DNA from 3 places in the Ensifer sp. B1-9 genome. Region 1 is predicted to be linked to each of the others. Evidence: predicted binding sites of a transcription regulator. Region 1 holds the regulator's gene; each other region holds the start of a gene.

What was found. The regulator LexA, encoded in region 1, represses DNA repair genes until DNA is damaged. The targets are predictions, from matches to a motif close to TGTTCNNNNTGTGTTCNG.
Region 2: the regulator LexA is predicted to act here: its motif matches at 3,232-3,249, upstream of dnaE (DNA polymerase III subunit alpha).
Region 3: the regulator LexA is predicted to act here: its motif matches at 2,859-2,876, upstream of ACQ5BM_RS11720 (DNA recombination protein RmuC).

What each region holds. Positions count from the first base shown of each region.
Region 1 covers NZ_JBCHVG010000028.1:54,297-62,153, reverse strand. Annotated here, with positions in the region: gene metG (methionine--tRNA ligase) at 1-377, opposite strand, end outside; gene ACQ5BM_RS33185 (pyrophosphatase) at 557-862, shown strand; gene ACQ5BM_RS33180 (DNA polymerase III subunit delta') at 857-1,888, opposite strand; gene tmk (dTMP kinase) at 1,885-2,568, opposite strand; gene ACQ5BM_RS33170 (D-alanyl-D-alanine carboxypeptidase family protein) at 2,786-3,946, opposite strand; gene ACQ5BM_RS33165 (septal ring lytic transglycosylase RlpA family protein) at 4,004-5,044, opposite strand; tRNA gene ACQ5BM_RS33160 (tRNA-Ser) at 5,358-5,447, shown strand; gene ACQ5BM_RS33155 (hypothetical protein) at 5,751-6,047, shown strand; gene lexA (transcriptional repressor LexA) at 6,393-7,118, shown strand; gene ACQ5BM_RS33145 (hypothetical protein) at 7,212-7,544, opposite strand.
Region 2 covers NZ_JBCHVG010000002.1:468,200-476,056, reverse strand. Annotated here, with positions in the region: gene dnaE (DNA polymerase III subunit alpha) at 1-2,970, opposite strand, end outside; gene ACQ5BM_RS05490 (hypothetical protein) at 3,385-3,957, shown strand; gene ACQ5BM_RS05485 (DUF5680 domain-containing protein) at 4,038-4,505, shown strand; gene ACQ5BM_RS05480 (ABC transporter ATP-binding protein) at 4,650-5,336, opposite strand; gene ACQ5BM_RS05475 (lipoprotein-releasing ABC transporter permease subunit) at 5,353-6,663, opposite strand; gene proS (proline--tRNA ligase) at 6,683-7,857, opposite strand, start outside.
Region 3 covers NZ_JBCHVG010000005.1:360,019-367,875, reverse strand. Annotated here, with positions in the region: gene ACQ5BM_RS11740 (hypothetical protein) at 1-377, shown strand, start outside; gene truA (tRNA pseudouridine(38-40) synthase TruA) at 388-1,131, opposite strand; gene fmt (methionyl-tRNA formyltransferase) at 1,131-2,066, opposite strand; gene def (peptide deformylase) at 2,233-2,757, opposite strand; gene ACQ5BM_RS11720 (DNA recombination protein RmuC) at 2,909-4,102, shown strand; gene ACQ5BM_RS11715 (ribokinase) at 4,151-5,050, shown strand; gene ACQ5BM_RS11710 (methyl-accepting chemotaxis protein) at 5,452-7,848, shown strand.

The DNA.
Region 1 (7,857 bases):
CCGGCGTAGGAATCCTTGTAGAGATCGCCCGCCTCGCCCATGCGGATCCAGATCGCCTGCGACGCCTCGTGGTGGCGCTTTTCGGTCGTGCGGATGAAGTCGTCGTTGGACGCGTTCAGAAGTACCGCCATCTTCTGAAATTCCGCGGAGTTGCGATCGGCCAGTTCCTGCGGCGTCACGCCTTCCTTGCGCGCCGTCTGCTGCATCTTCTGGCCGTGCTCGTCCGTGCCGGTCAGAAAGAACACGTCACGTCCGTCGAGGCGCTGATAGCGCGCCATGGCATCGGTCGCGATCAACTCATAGGCATGGCCGATATGCGGCCGGCCGTTCGGGTAGGAAATCGCGGTGGTGATGTAGAAAGGGGACGTGTCTCTCATAGGCGGATTCGATCTATCTCGGATTAAGCTACGCACGCTCTTAGCGCATACGCTTAAAGGAAGAAACATGCGATCCGTGAAAAGGCCTGCCGGAGAGATCGCCGCCGACGCCGAAAACCTTGCGCAATCCGCACGCGCCGACTGGAACAAAACGGAAACATAAAAGAAGAGGGTGAGTCATGCTGGAGCGACTTGGCAGCCAATTTGAAACCGCCTCTGCCGGCTATGCCGACGCGCACGGGATCGAGCGCGATTCCGATTGGTTCATCCTGAAGATGCAGGAGGAACTTGGGGAGTTGACCCAGGTCTGGAACAAGCTTAGCGGTCGTGGCCGGCGTCACGGAAAATCAACGGAGGAACTCAAGGTCCTGATGGCCGATGAGACCGCTGACCTGCTCGGGCATGTCCTGCTCTTCGCCCACCACCACAAGCTTGACCTGCAGGCGGCAATCGAGCGCAAATGGCGCTTCCAGGCGACGCTATAGCGCCGCCTTCATGTCGTCGAGCAGCGACAGGATGGTTTGCTTGCGGTCGAGATTGTACGCGTCGCTGACCGTCAGGCGCTCGGTCACGGAGGCCGATAGCCACGCGAAGCGCTCGGCACGCATGATGTCTCCCGCAATCGCGGCCTCACGCGCGTCGCGCATGATGCGGTCGCTGGCGAGCGCCTGGAAAAACTCGAAGATCGTTTCGCTGTCCTTGCCCGAGAGCACGTCCGCCAGCTTGTGCATGTCCTTGCGGACCGCCGGGCCCTGCCCTGCGAGGATCCCGTCGAAGGTCGCGGCAATCTCCAGCCCACCATAATTGATCAGCTTCAGCGCTTCGGCGACGCTGCCATTGGCGGCCGCGACGATGCGCTCGGCATTCTCGCCCTCGAGATCGAATCCGAGATGAGCCAGTGCCTGACGGAGAGGAGCGGCGTCGAGCGGCTTCAGCCGCAGCGGCAGGCAGCGCGAGCGGATCGTCGGCAGCAATTTTCCAGGCGCATGCGTCAGCACCAGGAAGAGCGAGCGGCGCGGCGGCTCCTCGAGTATCTTCAGGATGGCATTGGCAGCGTTGCGGTTGAGGTCGTCGGCCGGGTCGATGATGACGATCCGCCAGTTGCCCGTACCGGACGTCTGGCTGAAGAACTTGCCGGCGCGCCGAACCTCGTCGACCGTGATCGCGCCCTTCGCCCTGCCCGTCTTTTCATCGATCGGCCGCGTCAGGTGCAGCAGATTGTGCGAGGCACCCGAGGCAAGCTGCCGCCCGATGGCGGAAGACGGATCGGGATCGGAAAGCGCGGCAGGCGCTTCAGCGGGTTCGGGATGTTTCAGAATGTGGTGCGCAAAGCGGAAGGCGAGCGTCGCCTTGCCGATCCCCTCCGGCCCCTCGATCAGGATCGCGTGGTGTCCCTTGCCGGAGCGGTAGCTCTGCGCCAGGAAGCTTTCCGCCTGTTCGTGGCCGAACAGCCGATTGTTCTCGGCGGGCGCGATGGCGCCATCCAGGACGCCGGCTCTTTCCGCGCTCATGACACGACTTCCTCGGTCGCAGCGTCGGCACCGTTACCGTGCGGCAGCAGGGACTCCACGAGCGAAAGCACCTCGGCGGCGATGGCCTCGACGGGTTGCATCGCGTCGACCACCCGGCATCGCTCGGCATCGCGCCTGGCGATATCGAGAAAGGCCTCCCGCCGTTTTTCGTGGGTCTCCAGTTGCTCCTTCTCGAAACGGTCGGGATTGTCGTCGCCGGCGCGCCGCTGCGCCCGTTCAAGGCCGATGCTGGCCGGCAGATCGAAAATCACGGTCAGATCCGGCACGACGCCATTGATCGCCACGCGCTCGAGGCTTTCGACAAAGCTTTGTTCGAGATTGCCGGTGATCCCTTGATAGACGCGCGAGGAATCCATGAAGCGGTCGCAAAGCACGATCGTGCCCTGTTCGAGCGCCGGGCGGATGACCTCTTCGACGTGGTCGCTGCGGGCCGCGGCAAAGAGAATCGCTTCCATCCTAACCCCGAAGGCCTCCGCCGCCCCCGAAAGCAGCACGTGGCGGACCGCTTCGGCGCCGGGCGATCCCCCAGGCTCGCGCGTCGTCAGCACCTCGTAGCCGCGGGCGCGCAGGGATTCGGCCAGGAGGCGGAGCTGCGTCGACTTGCCGGCACCCTCCCCGCCCTCGAATGTTACGAACAGACCTTTTTTCAGCGACACCATGCTTTCCCATATCGGCATGCGACCCCGGTCATGATGATTGGGTCGAATCGACCCAATCATCATGACCGGTTCTCATAAGTTAGACCGGGATGCGGGCGGAAAACCGCACACGCTTTTCCTCATCCCGCTCCGGCCCTGTTTAGCCGATTGGTCCGCGGTGCGAAACCGTCAGGCGGCGATGAATTGGCAGGAACAGCCTTCGCCGCAGATAGGGCAATTAAATCCAGAAGAACAGCAGCTCCTGCAACGCATCGAGAGCGCGGCTGGTCAACGTGCCCTGCCCCACGGCGCTGGCGGTCTTGACCGGCACTTCGCGCAGCAGTTTCTCGCCATTCCACAATTTGACGACGCCGACCTCCGTTCCAGCCGCCACCGGTGCACGCAAGGGCCACCTGTAGACGATCCGTGCCGTCAGCCGTTCCGGGTTGTCGACTGGTAACAGCACGTCGACGGGACCGCCGGCCACCAGGGGGACGTGAGACGCATCGCCGCCATAGACGGCCGCTTCGCCAATCGCTTCCCCATCGGCAAAAATCCGCTTCTTCTCGAAGGCGGTCATCGCCCAATCGAGCACCCTGCGGCTCTCCTCGATGCGCTCCTTGTCGGTTTCGAGACCGCCCATGGCGAGATAGACCCGGCGGTCGCCGCGCTGCAGCGAGGCGGCCAGGGAGAAACCGAAGCCTTCGGCAAAACCGGTCGCCAGTCCGTCCACGCCGATATTTGCCGAGATCAGCGGGTTCTTGTTGCGTTGCAGGATCTTGTTCCACTCAAACTCCGGCTGCGAATAGAGCCGGTAGAGATCCGGATGGGCCTCATGGAGATGCCGCATGAGCGTTACCAGTTCGCTCATCGTGATCTGGTTGCCGGGATCAGGCAGCCCCGTGGCGTTGCGGAACGTCGCAACCGGCATGCCGAGCTCGCGAGCGCGCGCCGTCATGCGCTCGGCAAAAGCGCCCTCGTTGCCGGTCATGCCCTCGGCAAGGATGATGCAGGCATCATTGGCAAGCTGCACCGCCACGCCCTGCAACAGGTCGGCGACACGGATGCGGGATTTCAATCCGGCAAACATCGTCGAGGTGCCGGCCGGGGCACCACCGGTACGCCAGGCATGCTCGGACACTTCGAAGGTGGTTTCGGCGGAAAGTTCGCCCTTGCCGAGAGCCTCGGCCACGACTTCCATCGTCATCAATTTGGCGAGTGATGCCGGTGGAATCGGCTGGTTTTCGGCACGCGAGAAGAGCACGGTGCCGGTTTCGGCATCGACCAGCAGGATCTGCTTTGCCTTGGTATCGAAGGCAGGCGCCGGCGTCTGCGCAAGTACGGCGCCAGCAAACAACACACCACCGAAAAACACCGCCGAAAACATCTTCATGCGCATGGGAAACTCCCGTTTCCCCTTGGCCATAGCAGCGTGGTCATTTTGGCACAACGCCGCTTACGGTTGTCGGACAGAACCGCTTGCTTTCTGGCGCTTCGCGTAATCGACAATCACCTGGGGGGTAAGCTGCTTCTTGTCTGCCATGATCGCTTCAAACGGCGACTCGGCGTCGCTGACGCGAACTTCGTAATAGGCTGCCGCGTAGGCCGCGTTGCCGTCGGGCATCGGGATGAATTCCGGCCGCTCGCGCGGGATCGGGCCGATCTCCGGGAGCATCACGAACTCATTCAGCGACTGCGGCTGGGCGAACTGCGGCACAGGCGCGGCAAGTGCCGTCACCGGTTCGCCGACGTCGAGCGAAGCCTTTGCGGGAACGGTGAGCGTGCCAAGGCTCTGATTGCGGAACGGCTCGTTCGATGCGACCATCACGCCGGTCGCGATCTGGCCCTCCGGCATCACGCTCGGGCCACGTTCGCCCTTCTGGACATAAGAAGCCATCAGATAGGGCATGTCGTTGCCTTCGAGCGGCGCGCGGCCGACATATTGTACGCGCACCTGCGCGCTGCCCTTGCGCTTGATGTCGAGCATATCGGCGGTCTTCGAGGAGACATCGATGATGCGGCCATATTCATAGGGGCCACGGTCGTTGACGCGCACGATCACCGACGCGCCGTTTTCCATGTTGGTGACGCGCGCATAGCTCGGCAGAGGGAACGTCGGATGGGCGGCCGACAGATGCGCCTTGTCGTAGACCTCGCCGTTGGCAGTCAGCCGGCCGTGAAATGCCGAGCCGTACCAGGAAGCGACACCGGTCTTGTTGTAGCCGAAGTCTTCCTTCGGCTGATACCATTTGCCCTTGACCTGATAGGCCTTGCCGACCTGGTAACGTCCGCCGCCCTTCGGAATATTGTTTCCGTTGGCAACGCGCGGGCTCGCCTTCACACCATAAACGGATTCGGCGAAGTATTCCTTGCTGCGCGACTTGGACTTCTTGATGCTCGACGTGGATCCGCAGGCCGCAAGCGTTACGCACAGCATGGGGACCGCCGCAAGGCGCAGTCCCTTGACGAGATATGCTGCATTTTTACTGGATGTCATCTGTCCCACAACATCGATCGAATAAGCCGTACTCGAAACCTTCCGCTCATGCCCCCAGCGGAAATCTCGGCGTCCCGAAACGGAACAGTCGATCAACCATGACAGCAACAAGGCAAAAATGCGAACTCATCCACAGATCAGCGCCGGATTTCATGCGTTATGGTTTACAGATGGTTACCGGCGCAGCAGGCCTGCGCCCTCAGGCACGGCCACCGAGAAAATCTTTCGGCGATGCATGTTAAATCTTGCAAAGCGACAGGGCTTCGCGCAATAACGCCGTGCCCGGTAGGCCGTTAGCGCCAACTTCAGGCAAGGACAGGTGGCCGAGTGGTTTAAGGCTCTGGTCTTGAAAACCAGCGTACGGGAAACCGTACCGTGGGTTCGAATCCCACCCTGTCCGCCATTCCCACTTGAAAATACGCTGACGCCGGCACCGTTGTCGCAGCACTCACTACAGTGAGCGCCGCTGCTGCAAAGACGTGCCGATCCTCGATATCAGCCACGCCCACACCGATCCCGACACGACAACTCCCGTTCTCCGCCTTTCTGTATCGGGCGCATGACGTAAAACAGTCACAGCTTACACTCAAAGAGCTGTTGAACACGTCAGCGTGATTGCCAGGCTTGCTGGACTCCGGAACGAAAGCGCGGTTCACATCGTTAACCGACCCGTAGTCCCACCCTTGCATCAAAGTGGACGATCACCGTGCTTGCCGCCCTGCTCCTCGCTTCGATAGTCGCATCGCCCAATATGCCTGACGTCAAGCTCAGCGCCGCCACGGTTGACGAACTGCAGACCGATTTCGAATCCGCCGTTCCCTGCCATCAGATCGACGGACGCAAAGTGTGGAAGGGCGCGATTGCGTTCTACATCCAGTCGTTCGTCTATGACGGCGACACTCCTGTCGCGACCGATGCGGCGGACGCCGTGCTTCCCGAAGACAACACCCCCGAGACGGTGAAGGAATTCGAAGACGCCTGCTCGACCACGCAGCCGGCCTAAAGCGCCGTGCGTTCCGATGAACGCACCAAGGTCGCTCTAGCACCCTTGTTTCCGGGGCACCTTTCCGCTGCAGCGGTTCCTTGAACGCGGGATCCCCTGGCCTGCTCCACGACAACGCTCACGAATCGTTCGAATCAAACCCACGGCCTCGCGATGCGCCACGCCGCAGGCCCCATTTCGCACGTATCCATCGCCCAAACCCGCTTTGCTCCCGTAAAAGTGACCGATCGACAGGCGCAGACGCGCCAATTGCCTGAATTCACGGAATTTTAGGCACTTGCAGAACACATATGGAACAGATAGTGTCTGTTCTTGATTTGTTTCACGCCTCTGGAGCGACGTGCCATGCTGACCCGCAAGCAACAGGAATTGCTTCTGTTCATTCACGAACGCATGAAGGAGTCGGGTGTACCGCCGTCATTCGATGAAATGAAGGATGCGCTCGACCTGGCGTCGAAATCCGGCATTCACCGCTTGATCACGGCGCTCGAAGAACGCGGGTTCATTCGCCGTCTGCCGAACCGGGCCCGTGCGCTCGAGGTCATCAAGCTTCCGGAAGCCTACGCATCCAGCCAGCAGCAGCCGCGCCGCGGTTTCTCGCCGAGCGTGATCGAGGGCAGCCTCGGCAAACCGGCTGCACCTCCTCCAGCCGCGCTGCCGAAGCCGGCGCCAATGGCCGAAAATAGTTCGGTTTCCGTGCCGGTGATGGGCCGCATCGCTGCCGGTGTGCCGATCTCGGCCATCCAGAACAACACGCATGACATCACCGTTCCGCTCGACATGATCGGCAACGGTGAGCACTACGCCCTCGAAGTCAAGGGTGACTCGATGATCGAAGCCGGCATCTTCGACGGGGACACGGTGATCATCCGCAATAGCAACACGGCCAATCCCGGCGATATTATCGTGGCGCTCGTCGACGATGAGGAAGCGACGCTGAAGCGCTTCCGGCGCAAGGGCGCATCGATTGCGCTCGAAGCCGCAAATCCCGCCTACGAGACACGGATTTTCGGGCCCGATCGGGTGAAGATCCAGGGCAAGCTCGTCGGACTGATCCGCCGCTACCACTGACCTCCGGACAAAATCTGATGTTTGACAAGGCCTCGCCGCTGTAAGCAGCGGCGAGGCCCTCTGTCTGTTTGCAACGATCTGACGTCACGCCACTTATTCGTGGATCGTGTATTCGCCGAGTTCGCAGAGGTCCTGGGTATCTTCGGTCGTATCGAGGCCAGAGCCTTCTTCGAACTCGAAGCGCATGTCGTACTTGCAGACATCCCGGCCGTCGGCGATGGTGATCTCCATGTCTTCTCCGGGGTTCAGCACCTGCCGGCCGAAAACATCGTCCTCCCACTCGTTGACGCCTACGGGCGACGTGTAAAAGTTCGTCAGCACCCCGCTCGTGTTGTTTTTCAGTTTGAAAACCAGGTCCTCTGCCCGCGCCTCGATAGCGGTCGCAGCAAAGAGGGTGAGTCCCATCAGGACAAGTTTCGCTTTCATATATGCCATTGCCTCCGTTTGATGATGACGGACGCTACCGATGCGGCTGATGCCAGCGGAGTCATCGTTCCCCCTCTACCGATTTCACCGAAGCGATAAGATCCGAACGAGACCTAGAAAACGTGGCTTGCGCGGGCGTGTGGAGGCAAAGCAACAATCATGCAATCGCTCTGCCCTGAGGCAGAACGTCTCTTCACACGAGAATGAGGTGAGAGTTTTTGGAGGCCTCGCCCGGAATTGAACCGGGGTACAAGGATTTGCAGACTTTATCCAGCCATTGAAATCACAGCGGTATTTCGGCGCATGTCGCGTC
Region 2 (7,857 bases), on a different contig from region 1:
CATCTTCGCAAGCAGCGCATTGTAGGTGTCGAGCGGATGGGCGGAGAGATAGAAGCCCAGCACCTGGAATTCGCGGTGCAACTTTTCCGAAGCGAGCCAGGGCGTGTAGGCGGGGAGCGCGATTCGCTCCGGCCCGGTTGCCGCCCCTGCCCCAAACATGTCGCTCTGGCCGCTCGTCTTGTTCTCCTGCGCACGCTGGGCGAGGCCAAGGATGCGATCGAGCCCGCCGACCAGTTCCGCCCGGTCATAGCCGAAGCAATCGAAGGCGCCGGCGGCGATCAGGCTTTCGAAGACGCGACGGTTGAGAAGTTTGGGATCGATCCTGAGGCAGAAATCCTCGAGACTCGCGAAGGGCCGGTCGCCGCGCACTTCGACGATATGCTCGACCGCGGATTCGCCCACGCCCTTAATCGCGGCGAGTGAATAATAGATGCGGTTCTCACCCGTCTGGAAATGCCGGAACGAGGTCTGCACCGATGGCGCGATCACCTCGATGCTCAGCCGCTTCGCATCCTGGCGGAAGTCGTTGACCTTTTCCGTGTTGGACATGTCGAGCGTCATCGACGCCGCCAGGAACTCCACCGGATAGTGCGCCTTCATATAGGCGGTCTGGTAGGAGACGATCGCATAAGCCGCGGCATGCGATTTGTTGAAGCCGTAGTTGGCGAACTTGGCGAGCAGGTCGAAGATCAGGTCGGCCTGCGGCTTCGACACTTCATTCTTGACGGCGCCGTCGACGAAGCGGGCGCGCTGCTTATCCATTTCCTCCTTGATCTTCTTACCCATGGCGCGGCGCAGAAGATCGGCCTCGCCGAGCGAATAGCCCGAGAGCACCTGGGCGATCTGCATCACCTGCTCCTGGTAGACGATAACGCCCTGCGTTTCCTTGAGCAGATGGTCGATCTTGGGATGGATCGATTCGACCTCTTCCTCGCCATGCTTGCGGGCGTTGTAGACCGGGATGTTCTCCATCGGGCCCGGGCGGTAGAGCGCCACCAGCGCGATGATGTCCTCGATGCAGTCGGGCCGCATGCCGATCAGCGCCTTGCGCATGCCGGCACTTTCCACCTGGAACACGCCGACGGTCTCGCCGCGCGACAGCATCTCATAGGTCTTCGGGTCGTCGAGCGGAATGCTCGCGAGATCGACTTCGATGCCGCGCTGCTTCACGAAATCGACCGCAACCTTCAGAACGGTGAGGGTCTTCAGGCCGAGGAAGTCGAACTTGACGAGACCCGCCTGCTCCACCCATTTCATGTTGAACTGGGTGACCGGCATGTCGGAGCGCGGATCGCGATACATCGGCACGAGTTGCGACAGCGGCCGGTCGCCGATGACGATGCCGGCGGCATGAGTCGAGGCGTGACGGTAGAGGCCTTCGATCTTCTGGGCGATGTCGAGAAGGCGGGCGACCACCGGCTCCTTCTCGGCTTCCTCCTGCAGGCGTGGCTCCTCTTCGATCGCCTTGGAGAGCGGCGTCGGATTGGCCGGATTGTTCGGCACCAGCTTGCAGATCTTGTCGACCTGGCCATAGGGCATTTCGAGCACGCGGCCGACGTCGCGCAGTGCGGCGCGCGCCTGCAGCGAACCGAAGGTGATGATCTGCGCCACCTGCTCGCGGCCATATTTGCGCTGCACGTAGCGGATCACCTCTTCGCGCCGGTCCTGGCAGAAGTCGATGTCGAAGTCGGGCATCGAGACGCGCTCAGGATTGAGGAAGCGTTCGAACAGCAGCGAGAAGCGCATCGGATCGACGTCAGTGATCGTCAGCGCATACGCAACCAGTGATCCTGCACCCGAACCGCGGCCCGGCCCGACGGGGATATCGTGCTGCTTCGCCCATTTGATGAAGTCGGCAACGATCAGGAAGTAACCGGGGAACTTCATGCGCTCGATAACACTGAGCTCGAAGGCCAGGCGCTCGCGATATTCCTGCTCGCTATAGCCGGGCGCCATGCCAAGCTTGGCGAGACGCTGTTCGAGCCCCTCCTCCGCCTGGCGGCGCAGCTCGGCCGCCTCGGCGCGCTCTGCCTCTTCCGGATCCGCGGTGGCGCCGGTAAAGCGCGGCAGGATCGGTCCGCGGGTCTTCAGCATGAAGGAGCAGCGCCGCGCGATCTCGACGGTGTTTTCCAGCGCCTCGGGCAGATCGGCAAAAAGCGCCGCCATTTCCTTGCGGCTCTTGAGATAGTGGTCCGGCGTCAGGCGGAAGCGGCTGTCGTCCGAAACCATCGCGTTGTGCGCCACTGCCATCAGGGCGTCATGGGCATCATAGTCGGACGGCGACGGGAAGAAGGCCTCGTTGGTGGCAACAAGGGGTATGTCGAACTTGTAGGCAAGGTCGATCATCCGGCTCTCATGACGCCGGTCGTAGCCTCCATGCCGCTGCAGCTCGATATAGAGACGATCGCCGAAGAGATCATGCAAGGCTTCGAGGCGTGCCTCGGCCAGCGCCGTCGAGCCAGCCTTCAGGGCCAAGTCCACCGGGCCGCCGGACGCGCCGGTCAACGCGATCAATCCGTCCGTACCGTTTTCGGCAAGCCAGGAACGCGTGATCCGGGTCGCCTGGCTGCCCTCGCCGCTGAGATAGGCGCGACTCACCAAATCGACGAGCCGCGTGTAGCCGTCGTCCGTCGCGGCGATCAGGACGATCGAGGGCAGCTTCGCGAGTTGTTGCGTGTGGCCGCGCCGTTCGCCATCCGCCTCGTCTTCCATGTCGATGGAAAGCTGGCAGCCGGTAATCGGCTGCAGGCCGTCGTCGGCTGCTTTCTGCGAAAACTCGAGTGCGGCAAAGAGATTGTTGGTGTCGGCGATCCCGATCGCCGGCTGATTATCGGCAACCGCCTTGCCGATGACCTTCTTCAGCGGCAGGGCGCCTTCGAGCAGGGAGAAGGCCGAGTGAACACGCAGATGCACAAATTGCGGGTCCGTCCCAAGCGCCTCGCTCGATGCTGCTTTGCCGTCGTCTGCCATTGTTCGCACCCTGATTCCTGTCCGGTCGGCAGGATATCCCGCTTCTCACCCGACATGTCCAGTTTCCCCTGACATATCGTCCCCCTTATTCAATCCCGGGGGCGAAAATTGGGAAGGGCGTGGGAGGAAATGTCGGCGCTCCTCAGAGGCCGAGCGCGATGAAAGAGATGCTTGCGATGAAAAGGCTCATCGAAGCGAAGGCGGCGAGGTCACGAACAAAATCAGTCATAACATGGCTCCTTTTCCGTTATGTTTTTACTTTGTTCCATTTTTGTTCACTCGTCAAGCGAGGCACAGGCATTCTGTTCACGATGGTTAACACGGGAGGCGAATGCCCGTTAACTATGAGGAAGCCGCTTGAGGAACGCGCCGCGCCCGCCTATCAAGAGGAACAACCAAGCGGAGCGTTTCGACATGCATGCACGCCTGATTCTACCCTTGCTGTTCCTGTTGCCGGCGGTCGCCTCTGCGACGGAAACGATCGACCCTGCCCGGATTGTCTCCGCCGCAACCGGCGACTGGGATAAGGACGGGGATTCGGATCTCGCCCTGATCGTGCGGCCCGCCGAGGGCAGCGACGACGACAACGGCGTCTATGTTTACCTGGCCGGCGAAACTGGCGCGCTCGGTTTGAAGTCGGCCATCCCGAACAAGGTCTGGGGTCAGTTCGATCTTGCCGGACAGGCGCCATCGGTCACGGCGCTGCCGAATGGCTCACTCCTCATCACCAGCCACAATGACGCCATCGGCCGTGACCGCTGGGAGCAGAAATTGACGGTGGCATACCGCAACTTCGACTTCGTGGTCGCAGGCTACACCTACTCGTCCTACGATACGCTCGCCCCCGACAACACCTCCCAATGCGACCTCAACGTGCTGACGGGTAAGGGCAAGGCCAATGACAAGCCCTTTGCCGTAAAAGGCGAGCTCGTCCTCCTCAAAGACTGGGACGACGATCGCGGGCAGAAGGCTTGCGGCATTCGATAATCATCTATTTGTTCCCTTTATGTTCTTCACAGCTCTCGCGCATTGCGGCATTTTGAGTCTGGAACATATGGGGAACAGTCATGACCGAACTCAACGGACTCACGGACTTCATCGTAGAGGCCAAAGCCAATGCCTATGTGGGCGGCGGTATGGCCCGCGCTCCTTCGCGCCCGGGCTCCCGCGACATCGGTTACGAACGTGATCGCTGGCGCTATCTCGACAGCTATTTCGGCGGGACTGATTTTGCCGGACAGGAGACCGTCTGGCAGGAGGAGGAACCCCGCTGGGCCATGAACTATTTCGGCCGCATCATCCGCCCCGATCTCATCGATGGAGAGAAGGCTGGGCTGGTCATCAAGGCTGCGCTGCGGACGATGTACCAGGAAAAGCGGCACTTCCTCGGCGGCATGGAGTTTCGGCATGCGCATGGCTACTATATCGACAGCAGCCGTGGTGACACCGGACATTTTTCCGGCCACGAAGTCATCTTCGTCGATGGCGAGGAAGCTTACGAACTCGACTATCGCGGCGGTCTGATCAGGCGGTGAGAGCAAGCCCGGTAGACGCGTCCATCGCGCCTCTGGGCCCCTCTCCGGCGGCCTAAACGAAACGGGCCGGGTCCGCGCTTTCCCGTACGAGCAAAAAACAAGAGGTGACGGCGCCTGAGGATCAACAGGCCGGCCGCCACGCGGTCAGTTCATTTCGACAACCTTGCCGTCCTCGATCGTCACGCGGCGGTCCATCAAGCCGGCAAGCTCGTGGTTGTGTGTCGCGATCAGGGCCGCAAGGCCCGACTGGCGCGCGAGCGCCTCCAGCGCTTCGAAGACATACCCGGCGGTTTCCGGGTCGAGATTGCCCGTCGGCTCGTCTGCAAGAAGCACGAGCGGCGCATTGGCGACGGCCCGCGCGATTGCGACGCGCTGCTGCTCACCGCCGGAAAGTTCCGCCGGACGGTGGTCGGCGCGGTGACCGATGCGCATGTAGTCGAGCAGCGCCCTTGCTCGATCGGCGGCCTCAGCCTTGGGCAGACCGGCGATCAACTGCGGCATCATGATGTTCTCGAGTGCCGAGAATTCGGGAAGCAGATGGTGAAACTGGTAGACGAAGCCGATCTCGTTTCGGCGGATCGCCGTGCGCCGATCGTCGTTGAGCCCACCACAGGAGACGCCATTGACCAAGACTTCGCCGCCATCCGGGCGCTCCAGCAGACCGGCCACATGCAAGAGCGTCGACTTGCCGGTTCCCGAGGGCGCGACCAGCGCAACCGTCTCGCCGCTTCTCAACGTAAAATCCGCACCCTTGAGGATGGGCAGGTACGTTTCGCCTTCCCCGTAGTGTCGCTCGACGCCGGAAAGCTGCAGTGCCACGCGCGCATTCATTCAGTTGATGTCCTTGTCATTCGTAACGCAGGGCCTGCACCGGATCGAGGCGCGAGGCACGCCAGGCCGGGAAGATCGTGGCGAGGAAGGAAAGGGTGAGTGCCATGACGATGACGAGCGCGGTCTCATCGGCATTCATATCGGCCGGGAGCTGGCTCAGGAAATAGAGTTCCGGGCTGAAGAGTGTCGTTCCGGAGATCCAGGAGAAGAACTGCCGGATGGATTCGATGTTGAGGCAGACAACGACGCCGAGCGCCACGCCGGCGATCGTTCCCGCCACGCCGATCGCCGCCCCGGTCATGAAGAAGATGCGCATCACCGAGCTTGAAGTTGCGCCCATCGTTCTGAGAATCGCGATGTCGCTGCCCTTGTCCTTCACCAGCATGATCAGGCCGGAGATGATGTTCAGCGCCGCGACCAGCACGATCAGCGTCAGGATCATGAACATCACGTTGCGCTCGACTTCGAGCGCCGAGAAGAAGGTCTTGTTGCGGTCACGCCAGTCGGTGATGAAGATCTGCCGTCCCGCGGCATCCTCGATCGGCTGGCGCAGTTCGTCGACGACATCCGGATGCTCGACGAAGATCTCGATCGACTGCGCGAGCCCCTCCGCGTTGAAGAAGAGTTGCGCCTCTTCGAGCGGCATGAAGATGATCGTCGAGTCGTATTCCGACATGCCGATCTCGTAGATCGCCGAGACGGTATAGGCCTTGACGCGCGGGTTCATGCCGAGCGGCGTCACATCGCCATTGGGCGAGGTCAGCGTGATCGTTCCGCCGACGCGGATGCCGAGCTGTTCGGCCATGCGCGAGCCGATCGCCACGCCCGAGCCGGAGGCAAAGCCGACCATGTCGCCGGATTGGATATGATCGGAAACCGACTTCATCTTGCTGAGATCGTCGGCGCGGATGCCGCGGACCAGAGCGCCCGTGGAACTATCGCCGACGCCCTGGGCCAGAACCTGGCCCTCGACCAGCGGGATGGCCATGGTGACGCCCTTGACGCCCGAAAACTTGGTCGCCAGTTCCGCATAATTGTTGAGCGGCCCGTCGATCGGCTGGACGATCATATGACCGTTGATGCCGAGAATGCGGGAGATGAGCTCGGTGCGAAACCCATTCATCACCGCCATGACGATGATCAGCGTGGCGACGCCGAGCATGATGCCGATGAAGGAGAAGCCGGCGATTACAGAGATGAAAGCTTCCTTGCGCCTGGAGCGCAGGTAGCGCCAGGCTACCATGCGCTCAAAGGCGGAAAAGGGACGGCTGGAGGACTTTTCAGGCTGCACTGCGGCCTGCACCTGATCTTGCACCACGGCGGTCATCCTGCCTTCCCTCGCCTCATTACTTCGTTGCGATCAGCTTGTTGATCGCAGCTTCGACGGTCATCGTCTCGCGCTCGCCGGTCTTGCGATCCTTGACCTCGACTTCGCCGTTGGCGACCGAACGCGGACCGACGATGATCTGGACCGGAACCCCGATCAGGTCAGCCGTCGCGAACTTCGCGCCGGCGCGGTCGTCCGTGTCGTCGAGCAGAGCATCGAATCCTGCCTTGCCGAGTTCGGAGTAGAGCGTCTCGCAGGCTCCGTCGCAAGCGGCATCGCCCGCTTTCATGTTGATGATGACGCCGTCGAACGGCGCGATCGACTTCGGCCAGATGATGCCGTTGTCGTCATGCGAGGCTTCGATGATCGCCGGCACGAGGCGGGTCGGCCCGATACCGTAGGACCCCATGTGCACGGCGTGCTCCTTGCCGTCGGGGCCGAGAACCTTGGCGCCCATGGCTTCGGAATACTTGGTGCCGAAATAGAAGATATGGCCGACTTCGATGCCGCGTGCCGACACGCGATCGCCTTCGGCAACCGCATTGAAGGCTGCTTCATCGTGCATTTCCGATGTCGCCGCGTAGCGCGACGTCCACTTGTCGAAGATCGCCTTGAGACCGGCGACATCATCGAAGTTGGTTTCTTCGCCGGGGATATCGAAGCCGAGGAAATCCTTGTGGCAGAAGACTTCGGATTCGCCGGTGTCGGCGAGGATGATGAATTCGTGGCTCAGGTTGCCGCCGATCGGGCCGGTATCGGCACGCATCGGAATGGCGCGAAGGCCCATGCGTGCGAAGGTGCGCAGGTAAGCGGCGAACATGCGGTTATAGGCGTGTTCTGCCCCTTCCCGGTCGAGATCGAAGGAATAGGCATCCTTCATCAGGAACTCGCGCGAGCGCATGGTGCCGAAGCGCGGGCGGATCTCGTCACGGAACTTCAGCTGGATGTGGTAGAGGTTGAGCGGCAGATCGCGGTAGGACTTCACGTAGGAACGGAAGACGTCCGTGATCATTTCCTCGTTCGTGGGACCGTAGAGCATCGGACGATCCTGGCGATCCTTGATGCGCAGCATCTCCTTGCCGTAGGCGTCGTAACGGCCGCTTTCCTGCCAGAGCTCTGCGGACTGCAGCGTCGGCATCAGGAGTTCGATCGCGCCCGAGCGGTTCTGCTCCTCGCGGATGATCGCATTGACCT
Region 3 (7,857 bases), on a different contig from region 1:
TTATCTTCAAGCTGCTCGTCGTCGATCTCGTCAGTTGGCTGCTGCCGCTGGTGCTGATCGCCATTTTGTCGCGTCCGCTTGGTTTTGCCGGGGCCGTCGTGCCGATCGTCGTCACCACCAACTGGCTCTCCGTGCCGCTTTCCTACGCGATGGCGACGCCGGCGGCGATACGGCTCACCATTCCCGGCAGCCAGGGCCTGACGAGCCTGATCTGGCTGACACTGCTCGTCGTCAGCGTCGCCGTGCTCTTCCGGCTTCTGCGCATGGTGACGGGCAACCAGACCCTGCTGGCCTCGGCGCTGACCGCCCTCTTCCTGCTGCCCTCGATGATGATCGGCGATCTCTTGCAGCGCTTCTTCGGCCTGATCCCGAGCTAGAGTTTCGGGATCAGTAATCCACCTGAAGGAAATAAAGCCCCTCGGGCGGGGCTACGGGGCCGCAGGCCTTGCGGTCGCGCGCTTCGAGCGCCGCCTGCAGGTCGTCCGGCGTCCACTTGCCCTCGCCCACCAGCTTCAGCGAACCGGCAAAGGAGCGGATCTGGTTGTGCAGGAAGCTCTGCGCCGTCGCGCGGATCTCGATGACGCCGCCGACGAGCGCGACGTCGAGCCGGTCGAGCGTGCGCATCGGGCTCGTCGCCTGGCAATGAGCGGAGCGGAAGGTGGTGAAATCGTGATGACCGACGAGGCGCTGCGCGCCTTCGTGCATCGCCGCGTGGTCGAGCGGCTTCGGCACCCACCAGGCCCGCTTGGCTTCGAGCGCCAACGGCGCCGGCCGTGAAATGATCCGGTAGAGATAGTGTCGGCGCAGCGCCGAGAAGCGCGCGTCGAACTCCGGCGACACCTCTTCGGCTTCCAGGATCGCCACCCGCTCGCCGGCAAGCCCCAGATGCGCGTTCAGCGCGTTGCGCAGCGTATAGGGTTTCCATGGCCGCGTGAGATCGGCGTGCATGACCTGGCCGCTGGCGTGCACGCCGGAATCGGTACGGCCCGCACCGCGGATCGAGACGGTCTCGCCGGTCAAGGACAGGATCGCCTTTTCGATCGCCCCCTGCACGGATTGGCCGTTGTCCTGCCGCTGCCAGCCGACATAGTCCGAGCCGTCATATTCGACGGTCAGCTTGAACCGTGGCATCAGCCGACCCTCGTACCGGCGGCCACCGGCGTGCCACGCAGGAAGTCGGCGGCGCCGAGCGCCTTGCCACCGGCGCGCTGCAGGCGCGTAAGCCGCACCGCACCTTCGCCGCAGGCGATCGTGAGGTTGTCGTCGAGCACCGTGCCGGGCTCGCCGGAGCCTGAGGCCGGTTCGGAGTTCAGCACCTTGATGCGTTCCGGCTTGCCGGCAATCTCGAGCTCGAACCAGGCGCCCGGGAAGGGCGACAGGCCGCGGATATGGTCGTGCACCTCGCGGGCGGGACGGGCGAAGTCGATGCGGGTTTCCACCTTGCTGATCTTTTGGGCGTAGACGACGCCTTTTTCGGCCTGCTCCGTCAGCGGCAGATCGCCGGCCGCGAGCTTCGCCATCGCCTCCCGCATCAGGGTAGCGCCGACCTGCATCAGCCGATCGTGCAGCTCGCCCGCCGTCATCGTCTCGCCGATCTGGACGGCCTTGGTCAGCGCGACCGGGCCGGTATCCAGCCCCTTGTCCATCTTCATCACCATCATGCCGGTCTCGTGATCGCCGGCCATGATGGCACGCTGGATGGGCGCCGCACCCCGCCAGCGCGGCAGAAGGGAGGCGTGGCCGTTGTAGCAGCCGTATTTGGTGCCGGTGAGAATCGCCTCCGGCAGAAGCAGGCCATAGGCGACGACGACGGCGACATCGGCCTCGAAGTCGCGGAAGGTCTGGCGATCGGCCTCGTCTTTGAAGTTGACCGGCGTCAGCACGCGAACGCCCAGAAGCTCCGCCGCCTGGTGTACCGGCGATTTCTGCAAATCGAGCCCGCGGCGGCCGCCCGGTCGCGGCGGCTGCGTGTAGACGGCGACGATCTCATGGCCGGCTTCGGCGAGCGCTGCCAGCGTCGGCACCGAAAATTCCGGCGTGCCCATGAAGATGATGCGAAGCGACAAGGCGGTGAACTCCGTCCTCTCAGTTCAAATTGCGCAATTCCGGACGGAAAACCGTTTCACACTTTTCCTGGAATTGCTCCAGAGATTCAGGCCTCTTCAAACGGGTTTCCCGCCCGCAAATCAAGCCCTCGGCGCGATATGTCTCGGCCGCTTTCCGTTCGGCGGCTCAGATCGCCTTCGCGCCGCGGGTCTTGGCGGCCTTGGTAAACTTGCGGATCACCATGTCGCGCTTGAGCTTGGAAATATGATCGATGAACAGCACGCCGTTCAGGTGATCGATCTCGTGCTGCAGGCAGGTGGCGAGCAGGCCATCGGCCTCGATCGTCTGCTCCTTGCCGTCACGGTCGAGATGCTTGACGGTGATCGAAGCCGGGCGCTCGACCTCGGCGTAATAATCCGGGATCGACAGGCAGCCTTCCTCGTAAACCGAGCGCGCATCGGACGAAGCGACGATCTCGGGGTTGATGAAGACCAACGGGGACTTCTCCTCACCCTCCTTCGATACGTCGAGCACCAGCATGCGCTTTGCGACGCCGATCTGGATCGCGGCAAGGCCGATACCAGGGGCGTCGTACATGGTTTCGAGCATGTCATCGGCCAGGCGGCGGATGTCCGCGTCGATGGTTTCGATCGGCGTGGAAACCTGCCGAAGCACAGGATCGGGAAGAATGATAAGCGGCTTGATCGTCATGCTGCTCCCATAGCCGATCTTTCCATCGGCGCGCAAGGAAATTGCCTTGCTGCCTGCGCCACCCGCTCGCGCTTCGCTTGACGTTAACCGCCCCATGCAAATGTTCTCGTTTTGATCTACACTTCACGAGAGAATCTGTTAGGTTTGGCGTATGGAACCTGCGCCCCTCCCCCTTGCCCAACCGCTATTTTTCGTCGGCTCCCTGCCTGTCACGCTGGGCCATCTCGCGATTGCCGCCGGGCTTGTGGTCGTCGTCGCCGGCCTGATGGCCCTTGCGCGGCGCCGGGACACCCGCGACGAGGAGCGCCAGGAACAGATGGCGATGCTGCTTGCGGCGCAAACGGAGATGCAAGGGCGGGTCGCCGCCATGGCCGAGGTTTTCGGCGCCCGGCAGGCGGAGCTCAACCAGACGCTCAGCCAGCGCATCGACGGTATGACCCACCGCATCGGCGCATCGATCACCGAGCAGACGAAGGCGACACACGAGAATCTCAGGCGGCTTCAGGAGCGGCTGGCGGTCATCGACACCGCCCAGAACAATATCCAGTCGCTGGCCAAGGACATGGCCGGATTGCAGGCGATTCTGTCGAACAAGCAGACGCGCGGCGCCTTTGGCCAATCGCGCATGGAAGCGATCATCGCCGACGGGCTGCCCATGGGCGCTTTTGAGTTCCAGACGACGTTGTCCAACGGCGCGCGGCCCGACTGCACCATCCGCATGCCGAATGGCCAGCCACCGCTCGTCATCGACGCTAAGTTTCCGCTGGAAGCCTGGAATGCAATGCGTGATGCAGAAACCCCGGAGCGTCGCCAGCAGATCGCCCAGCTCTTTCGCCGCGACATGGAAACGCATGTACGCGATATAGCCAGCAAATATCTGATATCAGGAGAAACGCAGGACACCGCCTTTCTCTTCGTGCCGTCGGAATCGATCTTCGCCGAGATCCACGAGCATTTCGAAGCGATCGTACAGAAGGCGCATCGCCAGCGGGTCGTCATCGTCTCGCCATCGCTGCTGCTGCTCTCGATCCAGGTGATCCAGGCGATCCTCAAGGATGCGCGCATGCGTGAGCAGGCGCATCTGATCCAGGGCGAAGTCGCCAGGTTGATGGAAGATCTGAGCCGCCTTGACGAGCGCGTGCGCAAGCTTCAGGGCCACTTCGCCATGAGCCAGAAGGATGTTGAGGATATCCTGGTTTCCTCCGGCAAGTTGACCCGCCGCGGCGCCAAAATCGAGGCGCTTGAGCTCGAGGCCGAGGGCGGCACGCGAGAAGCAAGCGATCAGCGCGCCGCTGTCGACAACCGCGTCGGGCAATTGCGTCTGCGGGTGGTTGACGAGGACTGACGCAGTCGGGCACTCTCCGGCCACTTTGCCAGCCAACAGGATGTTCACATGATCACTGTTTTTGGGTCCATCAACATGGACCTGATCGCCACCACCGCACGCCTTCCAAAGCCCGGCGAGACCGTCGCCGGAACAGGCTTCTCGACCGCCGCCGGCGGCAAGGGCGCCAATCAGGCGCTTGCCGCACGACGCGCAGGCGCGACGGTGCAGATGGCGGGCGCAGTTGGCGCCGACAGTTTCGCCGACGGTGCGCTGGAACTCCTGAAGGGCGCCGGCACCGATCTGTCGCTGACCAAGACGGTAAACGAGCCGACCGGCACCGCGCACATCCTCGTCGGTGGCGACGGTGAAAACGTCATCGTCGTCGTCGCCAGCGCCAATGCGACCGTCGACGAGGCCGATGCGGTGAAGGCCGTCGACGGCATGACGCCTCGCGACACGCTGATGCTGCAGCTCGAGATCCCGGCCGCCTCGGTCGAGAAGGCGCTCACCGCAGCGAAACAGAAGGGCGTGCGTTCGGTCATCAACATCGCCCCGCTGACGCCGGAGGCAGCGCGCCTCGGCCGCATGGCCGATATCGTGATTGCCAACGAGACCGAGTTCGAACTGCTCGCCGGCAGGAGCGGTATCAGCGCTGCCGAGCGCGAGGAGGCGATGAAAGCACTTCATGCCGAAACGGGGCAGACGGTCATCGTCACGCTCGGCGCCGAGGGCGTCGTGGCCGTACATGAGGGTGAGATCCAGCGAGCCAAGGGCCTGAAGATCGAACCGGTCGACACGGTCGGCGCCGGCGACACCTTCTGCGGCTACCTCGCCGCCAGCCTCGATGCCGGCATCGCCTTCCCCGACGCGCTGCGCCGTGCGGCCGTTGCCGGTTCGCTCGCCTGCCTGAAACGCGGCGCACAGCCCTCGATCCCGCTTGCTTCGGAAGTGGCGGCGCGCCTCTAGTTCGCAATAGGTTTGAGCCGGACCGGCCAAACACGCAAACCGACGCTCGCAAAATGGAGCCGAGTGCGGGCGGAAATCTGCCCGCGCTTTTTCTTTACCGTGCTCTCACGTTACGTTGTTTCACCCCTCGAAATTACCGCTTGCGCAATTCGGACAGCCGATGTCGCGGAGATAAAACTTCGCGCGCAATTTTATCAAAGCAACACGTAAAACAACGTCCGCGTTGGCCCTATCTTAAGATTCTCCAGTCTATTCAGGACCCTGAGAGAGCCGGCTCGAAAGACCCGGTCGCCTCCAACATGCCGGTCGGCATCTGACGCTCCATGATGGAGTTCACCCCCATTGCGAAATGCGTCCGCCGCAGGTGAAGGCCTGCGGACCTCCCAGCACGTGAGGATTTCATGTTCAAGTTCCAAGCCAAATCGCTGGCGACCAAACTGATCGCGGTGACAGGCGGCACGATCGCACTTGTCCTGCTCGCCTCGAATTTCGTTCTCATCTCCCAGACCCAGGATCGCGTCGAAACGCTGGTCCTCGAACAGGCGAGCGGTGAAGCCCGGGCAATCGCCTCGGACATCGCCGGCGACGTCGGCGAGCTTGCCAGCGCTGCCCGCTCGATGGCCGGCATCCTCGGCCGCGCGCATGCCGAAAAGTCGCTGGAGCGTACCGGGGTGATCAACATCCTCAGGGCGAACCTGGAGCAGAACCCCTTCGCCTTTGGAAGCTGGTTCGCGGAGGAGCCCAAGGCCTTTGACGGTCGCCAGGAGGACGTCGTCAACAACAAGGAACTCGGCGGCAACGACCAGGGCATCTTCACGCCCTACTGGTCGAAGAGCCGCACCAATGAAATCCAATACTCCACCTTCGGCGCCGATTACGCGGCCGAGTGGTACAAGCTCGCGGCTAAGAGCGGCAAGGGCGCGATCACCCAGCCCTACACCGCACAGGACACCGACGTTCCGACCGCGATGAGCTCGATCGCCTACCCGGTCATGTCCGGCGGCAAGCTTCTCGGGGTCACCGGCGTCGACATTTCGCTCGCCTCGCTGGCCGACGGCCTCGCGAAGCTGAAGCCCTTCGAAACCGGCCGCGTCTACCTTCTGTCGCAGAGCGGCAAATGGCTGGTCGCGCCGATCCCCGAACTCCTGCTCAAGCAGTATGACGGCGAGGGCAACGACGTCGTCACGAACGCGCTCGCCTCGGGCAAGCCCGGCATCATCTCCAACCTTACCTATGATGGCAACGAGCCCTTCGACCGTCTCGTCTATCCGTTCGCCCTGTCTGGCGTGAACACCAACTGGGTCGTGCTCGTGGACGTGCCGCGCTCGGCGATCAATGCGCCGGTCAAGGACCAGACCTATATGATGATCGTCGGCGGCCTCGTCGTGCTCGGCGCCGTGCTTCTCGGTCTCTATCTCGCCGTCCGCGGCTTCGTGCAGAAGCCCCTCGCCGCGCTCGTCAAGGATGTGAACAGCCTCAGCCACGGCGATTATGGCAAGGCAATCACCGGCCAGGATCGCTCCGACGAAACCGGCGAAGTTGCCAAGGCGCTCGAAGGTTTCCGCCACCAGCTCGCCGATACCAAGCGCCTCGAAGGCGAAGCCCGCCACGAGCGCGAACAGGCCGAGCACGAACGCAACCGCTCGGAAACCGAGCGCGCCGAAAGCAGCGCGCTGCAGCGCGACATCGTCGCCCGGCTCGGCAAGGGCCTGTCGCACCTCTCCTCCGGCGATCTCGCCTTCCGCATCACCGACGAGTTTCCGGGAGAATACGCCCAGCTCAAGCGCGACTTCAACGCGACGATGGAAAGCCTCGAAGAGACGATCCGCACCGTCAACCACTCGGTCGTCAATATCGGCAACGGTACGAGCGAAATCAGCAGCGCCGCCAACGACCTTTCGCACCGCACCGAACAGCAGGCCGCAAGCCTCGAAGAAACCGCGGCAGCCCTCGACGAGCTAACGTCGCAGGTCAATGCCAGCGCCGAAAACGCCAAGGTTGCCGCCAAGTCGGTGGAAGTCGCCAGCGGCGACGCCGAACAGTCCGGCGAAGTGGTGCAGAAGGCGATTGCCGCCATGCAGGGCATCGAGCAGTCCTCGCACGAGGTCAGCCGTATCATCGGCGTCATCGACGAGATCGCCTTCCAGACCAACCTCCTGGCGCTGAATGCCGGCGTCGAAGCGGCCCGCGCCGGCGAGGCCGGCAAGGGTTTTGCCGTCGTCGCCCAGGAAGTACGCGAGCTCGCCCAGCGTTCCGCCAATGCCGCCAAGGAGATCAAGACGCTGATCAATACCTCGGCCGGCCAGGTGCGCGAAGGCGTCGAGCTCGTCGGCAAGGCGGGCGGCGCGCTCGAGAAGATCGCCGAGCAGGTGGTGCAGATCAACGGCCTCATCCGTCAGATCTCGAGCTCGGCCTCCGAGCAGGCCGTCGGCCTCAAGGAGATCAATTCGGCCGTCAACCAGATGGATCAGGTGACCCAGCAGAACGCAGCCATGGTCGAAGAGACGACGGCCGCCGGCATGGCGCTCAACGAAGAGGCGCGCACGCTCAACGCGCTGGTTGCCCGCTTCCGCGTCGCCCAGTCCCCGGCATCGGCCCAGCCCTCGTCCTCCGAGATGCTGCGCGGCACGGCCGAGCGCATGCGTGCGGCCGAACGTCCGGCTTCCGCGCCTGTCCGCGAGACGCGGCCGGCCCCGACAGGCCCGGCACGAAGCAGCTACTCGGCTTCGACACAGCGGGTGCTCACCCAGACCTCGGGCGCCAACGCCCTTGCCCAGGATAACTGGGAAGAGTTCTGATCAACAGAT